One region of the Corynebacterium humireducens NBRC 106098 genome, then DNA from elsewhere that is predicted to be linked to it. Evidence: predicted binding sites of a transcription regulator. Region 1 holds the regulator's gene; the other holds the start of a gene.
What was found. The regulator LexA, encoded in region 1, represses DNA repair genes until DNA is damaged. The targets are predictions, from matches to a motif close to CGAACANNTGTTCG.

Region 1 (3,406 bases):
AGCCGGCCGTCCTGCGTCTGGTCAAGGAGACCTGCCGCGTCGGTGAACTCACCGAGACCCCCGTCGGCGTGTGCGGCGAGGCCGCCGCCGACCCGAAGCTGGCGTGCGTGCTCACCGGCCTGGGCGTGACCTCGCTGTCGGCGGCGTCGACCGCCGTGGCCGGCGTCGGTGCGCAGCTGGCGGAGCTGGATCTCGCCGCGTGCCAGGAGGTCGCCCGCGCGGTTCTCGACGCCCCCGGCGCCACCGCGGCACGCGAGATCGCCCGGGAGATGATCCTCGGGTAACCGGCGCCCGCGTGGCGCGAGGTCAGTTCTCGGCGATGACGACGTCGACCTCGCGCTCGCGGAGCGCGGTGACGAAGGACTCCGGTGCGGCCGGGTCGGTGATGACGACGTCGATGTCGTCGATGCCGGCGAAGCTCACCAGGTAGTCGGTTCCCAGCTTCGTCGAGTCGCAGAGCACGACGACCTTGTGGGCGTTGGTCACCATCGCCGACTTGATGGCGGCCTCCTGCGCGTCCGCGGTGGACAGGCCGTGGTCGAGGGTGAGGGCGTTGGTGCCGATGAAGGCGACGTCGGCACGCATGAGCGCCAGCGTGCGCAGCGCGGTGTCGCCCACGACGGCCTGCGTGATCGCCCTGACTGAACCACCCAGCAGCTGCACCTCGCTGAGACCCTTGGTGGCCAGATTGAGGGCGATGGGCAGACTGTTGGTCACGATCGACCACTGCCGGGCGTTCGGCTGCTCGGCGATGAGATCCGCGAGGGTGCCGATGGTGGAACCCGCGTCGAGGAAGAGACCCCCCTGGGGCTCGGGCAGGAAACGGAGCGCGGCGCGGGCGATCGCCGACTTGGCGGTCGGGGCGGAACGGAAACGGGCGTCGAGGGAGAACTCCGTGGTCTGGAAGGTCTGGCTCGCGACGGCGCCGCCGTGCACGCGGTGCACCACCCCCTCCCTGTCGAGCACCGCCAGATCCCGGCGGATCGTCTCGGCGGTGACCTCGAATCGGTTCGCCAGTTCGGTGACATTGACGCGCCCCTCAACAGCGGTGAGGGAGGCGATCTGCCGACGGCGTTCCTCTGCGTACATGTGGACTCCTCTGGCACCCGGGTGGTGAAATCGGACATCGGCCATGTCCGTTTTTCCCATTGTTTCAAACATCGGAGTTTCGGGGGAGGACGAAGTCAGTTGTCCTGCGCCGACGGGGGCGGACGGCTCCTATGGCGGGGGTGGCGGAATTGCCGGTCACGGGCCCCTGACATGCCCGCTTGGGTGGGAAGCTGTGGATCTCGGGGCGGTGAAATGCCCGTTCCCTCGGGGGTGGGTCAGAGGCGGCGGAACACCGAGACGATCTTGCCCATGATCTCCGCCTGGTCGCCGGGGATGGGGGCGTAGTCGTCGTTGTGGGGGAGAAGCCACACGCCCGTGGAGTCCTTGTGGAACTCCTTGGCCGTCGCCTCCCCGTCGATGAGGGCGGCCACGAACTCACCCTGCTCGGCGACGGGCTGGGAGCGGACGACCACCCAGTCGCCGTGGAGGATGCCGGCGTCCCGCATCGACTCGCCGTCGATCTGGAGCATGAAGAGCTCGCCGTCGCCCACGAGATCGGCGGGCAGCGGGTAGTAGTCCTCCACCTCCTGCTCGGCGAGGATCGGCGAACCGGCGGCGATGCGACCCAGCACCGGGATGAAGTTGGCGGCACCCGCGCCCTCCGGGGCAGAGGTCGGGGCGGAGGGCTTCGCCGCCACCTTCCGGCCCGGCTTCCGGGCGGGCTCGGTGGACGGCAGGGTGCGGACGTCCACCGCGCGCGGCTTGTTCGGGTCGCGCCGCAGGAAGCCCTTCTTCTCGAGCTGCTTGAGCTGGTAGGCCACCGAGGAGGTGGACTGCAGCCCGGCGGCGTCGCCGATCTCACGGATGCTCGGCGGGTAGCCCCGCAGGACGACGGCGTCCCGGATGACCTCCAGGATGCGGCGCTGGCGGTCGGACAGGGTGGACGGGTCGGGCTTGCCGGTGGGCGGGGTCTTGGCGGACATGGTCTTCTCGCTCCTTGCGGGGGCTGGTGGTGCGCGGGCGGCGACTGCCCGGGTCTGTTCGAATGACGCACCGTGAGTGCGTGATTCACCTGATACATGTCTACCACGTCGTGGTACGGATGTTCGAGTATTTCCGGCGTTTTGTGGACAGACTTTCGAACGGGTGCTATAAATCGAACACAGCGGCGGGTTCGAACACCTGAACGGTTTGAGGTTCGGGGTGTCTGCCGTCGCCGATATTCTTCCCGCAGATCAGACAGGCCAGGAAAGGACCGCACCATGACGACCTTCATCCACGACTCCCGTGCAGGTGGCAGCGACTCTCGACCGGTGGAGGCCGTGGTGCCCGCGGCCGCCGTCTGGGAGCCCTCCGGATTCCGGGAGGGTTCCGCGGAACAGCGTGGCATTCGAACGCTGCGGCCCTCCGATCGAACGCAGGGCCGAGTCGCAGTCGTGCCCGGGACGGTCGAGCAGGTGTGCCACGAGACCTGGCGGGACCGCGCCCGCCGACGCCGGGAGGTGGGGCTCACCTACCTGCTCGGCGGACTGCTCGGGCTGGCGGTCGTCGGAGCCGCCGTGCTGGGCGTGGACGGGGGAGAGGAACCGGTCATGCACCCCGTCACCGTCCAGGGGCGCTGAGTGGACCAACGCCGCGGGTAGACTGAGGGGTCACGAACAGCCCCGTCCTCCCGTCCCAGAAAGGCGCTGACAGCACACCGTGTACTGCCCGTTCTGCCATCACGACCACTCGCGGGTCATCGACTCCCGCATCATCGACTCCGGTGCCTCGATCCGCCGCCGCCGTGAGTGCACCTCCTGCCGCGGCAGGTTCACCACCATCGAGAAGGCCGTCCTGCTGGTGATCAAGCGCAACGGGGTGACGGAGCCGTTCAGCCGCGACAAGGTCGTGCTCGGCGTGCGCCGCGCCTGCCAGGGCCGTGACGTCTCCGACGACGCCCTCAAGCGCCTGGCGCAGGAGGTCGAGGAGACCGTCCGCTCCCACGGCAGTTCGCAGGTCCACGCCAACGACATCGGCCTCGCGATCCTGGAGCCGCTCCGTGCGCTCGACGAGGTCGCCTACCTGCGTTTCGCCTCCGTCTACAAGTCCTTCGAGTCGGCCGAGGACTTCGAGTCGGAGATCCGCCTCATGCGCCGCCGCGCCCGCGAGGAGGCCTCCGCCCTCGAGGGCTGACCCGTCAGCGGAGCTTGTCCACCGCCTTCTGGATCCGGCGCAGCGAGATCGGCCGGGCCGTCCCGAGGCGCTGGGCGAACAGGCTGACGCGCAGCTCCTCGATCATCCAGCGGATGTCCTTGACCTCGCGCGTCTTCTCCCGGCCCTGCGGGAGCTTGGCCAGGCGCAGCGTCAGGTAGGA
Region 2 (3,406 bases), 1.1 Mb from region 1:
GCCTCCGCGCCGCTGAATCCGGCGGCGTCGACGGCGATCTGCATGAGCTGCTCCTGGAACAGGGGGATGCCGAGTGTCTTGCCCAGTGACTTCTCCAGCACGGGGTGGTCGTAGGTGACCGCCTCCTGCCCGGCGCGGCGCCGCAGGTAGGGGTGCACGGAGCCGCCCTGGATGGGGCCGGGGCGGATGAGGGCGACCTCGACGACGAGGTCGAAGAAGCAGCGGGGACGCAGGCGCGGCAGGGTCGACAGCTGGGCGCGGGACTCCACCTGGAAGACCCCGACGGCGTCGGCGCGGCACAGCATGTCGTAGACGCCCTCGTCGGCGAGGTCGAGTTCCCACAGGTTGATGCGCTGCCCGTGCTGCTCCTCGACGAGGTCGATCATGTGGTGCAGCGCCTCGAGCATGCCCAGGCCCAGCAGGTCGAACTTGACCAGGCCGGCGGAGGCGCAGTCGTCCTTGTCCCACTGCACCACCGAGCGTCCCGGCATCCGGGCCCACTCCACGGGGACGACGTCGGCGATGGGCCGGTCGCAGATGACCATGCCGCCGGAGTGGATGCCCAGGTGGCGGGGCTGTCCTTTGAACCGGGCCGCCAGGTCCACGACGGCGGCCGGGGGTTCGGCGGTGCCCTTCGACCAGGCGTCCACCGCCCCCTGCGGGTGGCCGAGGGCGCGGGCGGCGTCGCGGAGCGCCCCCTTCGTGCGGTAGGTGATGACGTTGGCCACCTGCGCCGCCCTGTCGCGGCCGTAGCGCTCGTAGACGTACTGGATGACCTCCTCCCGACGGCCGGACTCGATGTCGATGTCGATGTCCGGCGGGCCGTCGCGGTCCGGGGAGAGGAAACGTTCGAAGAGCAGCCCCGCGGAGACGGGTTCCGCGTTGGTGATGCCCAGTGCAAAACACACCGCCGAGTTCGCCGCCGAGCCCCTCCCCTGGCAGAGGATGTCGTGGTCGTGGCAGAAGTCGACGAGGTCGGTGACGATGAGGAAGTAGCCGGGGAAGTTGAGCTCCCCGATCACCGCCAGTTCGTGCTCGATCTGGGCGGCGGCCCGGTCCCGGATGTCCGCGGGGCGGGAGGCGTACCGCCGTCGCGCCCGCTGCCGTGTCAGCTCGGCCAGCCAGGTCATCTCGGTGTGCCCCTCCGGGGTGGGGTGGTCCGGCAGCCCGGGGGCGACGAGGTTGAGGGTGAAGGCACACTCCTGCGCCAGCTCCACGGAGGCGGCCAGCAGCTCGGGGCGTCCCGGCAGCAGCCGGGCCAGCTGTTCCCCGGAACGCAGCCAGGGCGCGCCCATGGGGTGCAGGTCGGGTTCGGCCTCCCCGAGGGACAGGCGCCTGGCCAGGGCCCGTTTCGCCCCGGCCAGGCGGGCCTCCCGGCGGGTGGCGGCAGCGGGGGTCGCGGTGGCGATGCCGCGTAGACCGTGCCGTCTACACGCGTCAAGTTTCTCGTGGTGGTCCGCGTCCTCCGGGGTCATCGTGACGGGGTACTCGAGCACGGCACCCTCCACCCCGAACAGATCGACCACGTGATCGACGTCGGCGATCCAGGCGGGTCCCAGCAGGACCACCCCGTGCCCGTCCAGCACCCCGGCGATCCCGGCCAGCGGCGGGTAGGCCACCTCCCCCTTCGTTCCGCCGGCCAGGTGGGCGTCGGTCATGAGGTGCGAGAGCCGCCGGTACCCTTCCGGACCGCGCGCCAGGACGGGGAGGACCCGCTCCCCCAGGGTCAGTTCCGCGCCGAACACGGTGGGCAGACCCACCTCCGCGGCGGCCTCGGCGAACTTGACGGCACCGTAGAAGCCGTCCCTGTCCACCAGCGCCAACGCGGTCATCCCCAGTTCGGCGGCCCGTTCCACGAGGGCCTCGGGATCGCTGGCCCCGTGGAGGAAGCTGTAGGAGCTCACGGCGTGGAGCTCCGCGAAGGGGAGGGCGGAGGGGGCGACGGGGCGGCGTCGGCAAGCACCCTCCCCGAGATGGCCGACCGGGACGGGCGTGGGGCCCGGGCGGCCGGAGAGGATGCGCTCCAGCCGCGACCAGCCGAGGTGTGCCCCACCGTGGAATCCCATGCCCCGCAATCTACCCCTGATCGAACAGATGTGCCACACTGCCCGCGGCAAGGACTAGACAGAGCGGTACGCCCGGTGCTAGGTTTCAGAACCAACGAACCGAACACGTAAGGACACCACCATGACTTTCCGTCGCCTCCTGGCCGGCACCGCCGCCGCCGTCATCGCCTCCGTGGGCCTCGTCGCCTGCGGCTCCGGCTCCTCCGGGGAGACCGTCCGCATCGGCACCACCGACGCCCAGCTCAAGGAGTGGGACGTCTTCGCCGACATCGTCGAGGCGGAGGGCATCGACATCGAGATCGTGCCGTTCTCCGACTACAACACCCCGAACGACGCGCTCGTGCAGGGTGAGATCGACGTCAACAAGTTCCAGCACCTGGACTTCCTCGCCTCCTACAACAAAGGCGCCAACGCCGACCTCGTGCCGTACGCCGCCACCGAGATCAACCCGCTGTCCCTGTTCTGGAAGGACCACGACTCCCTCGACGGCATCGAGGGCGAGGGCGTCGTCATCCCCAACGACGACACCAACCAGGGCCGCGCCATCAACGTCCTCGCCCAGGCCGGTCTGGTGACCCTGCGCGACGACAGCGTCTACAACCCGACCCCGGCCGACGTCGACACCGAGAAGTCCAAGGTCTCCATCGTCACCGTCGACGCCGCCCAGACCACCACCGCCTACCACGAGGGTCGCCCGGCCATCATCAACAACTCCTTCCTGGAGCGCGCCAGCATCGACCCGTCCCTCGCCATCTTCCAGGATGACCCGAGCACCGAGCAGGCCGAGCCGTACATCAACGCCTGGGTGACCACCCGCGACAAGGCCGACGACGAGACCCTCATCCGTCTCGCCGAGCTGTGGAAGGACCCGGCCGTCACCGCCGCCGTCCTGGAGACCTCCGGCAACACCGCCGTCACCGTCGAGCGCTCGCCCGAGGAGCTCGCCGCGATCATGGAGCGCCTCGCGGCCCGCGAGCAGTAGGCCGCACTCCGCCCACCTGCCCCGTCGCGTTCCCGCGGCGGGGTTTAGCATTTACCTGACCAGTCCCCCTCCCAGAACGGCCCCCAGAACACCGTGACCGAACCTGTGACCGCACCACCCACCCGGCCGCGTACCGGTACCCGCATCGAGTTCCGCGATGTGACCAAGGTCTTCACCAACCAGCGGAAGACCGAGACCCGCGCCGTCGACGGCGTCACCCTGACCGTCGAACCCGGCGAGATCCTCGGCGTCATCGGCTACTCCGGCGCCGGCAAGTCGACGCTCGTCCGCCTCATCAACGGGCTGGACTCCACAACCTCCGGCCAGCTGCTTCTCGACGGCACCGACATCGTCGGAC

Region 2: the regulator LexA is predicted to act here: its motif matches at 2,088-2,101, upstream of B842_RS02350 (error-prone DNA polymerase).

Annotation. Positions count from the first base shown of each region.
Region 1 covers NZ_CP005286.1:1,572,611-1,576,016, reverse strand. Annotated here, with positions in the region: gene ptsP (phosphoenolpyruvate--protein phosphotransferase) at 1-284, shown strand, start outside; gene B842_RS07855 (DeoR/GlpR family DNA-binding transcription regulator) at 307-1,089, opposite strand; gene lexA (transcriptional repressor LexA) at 1,326-2,033, opposite strand; gene B842_RS07845 (hypothetical protein) at 2,313-2,672, shown strand; gene nrdR (transcriptional regulator NrdR) at 2,752-3,225, shown strand; gene hrpA (ATP-dependent RNA helicase HrpA) at 3,230-3,406, opposite strand, start outside.
Region 2 covers NZ_CP005286.1:459,292-462,697, reverse strand. Annotated here, with positions in the region: gene B842_RS02350 (error-prone DNA polymerase) at 1-2,066, opposite strand, end outside; gene B842_RS02345 (MetQ/NlpA family ABC transporter substrate-binding protein) at 2,188-3,048, shown strand; gene B842_RS02340 (methionine ABC transporter ATP-binding protein) at 3,154-3,406, shown strand, end outside.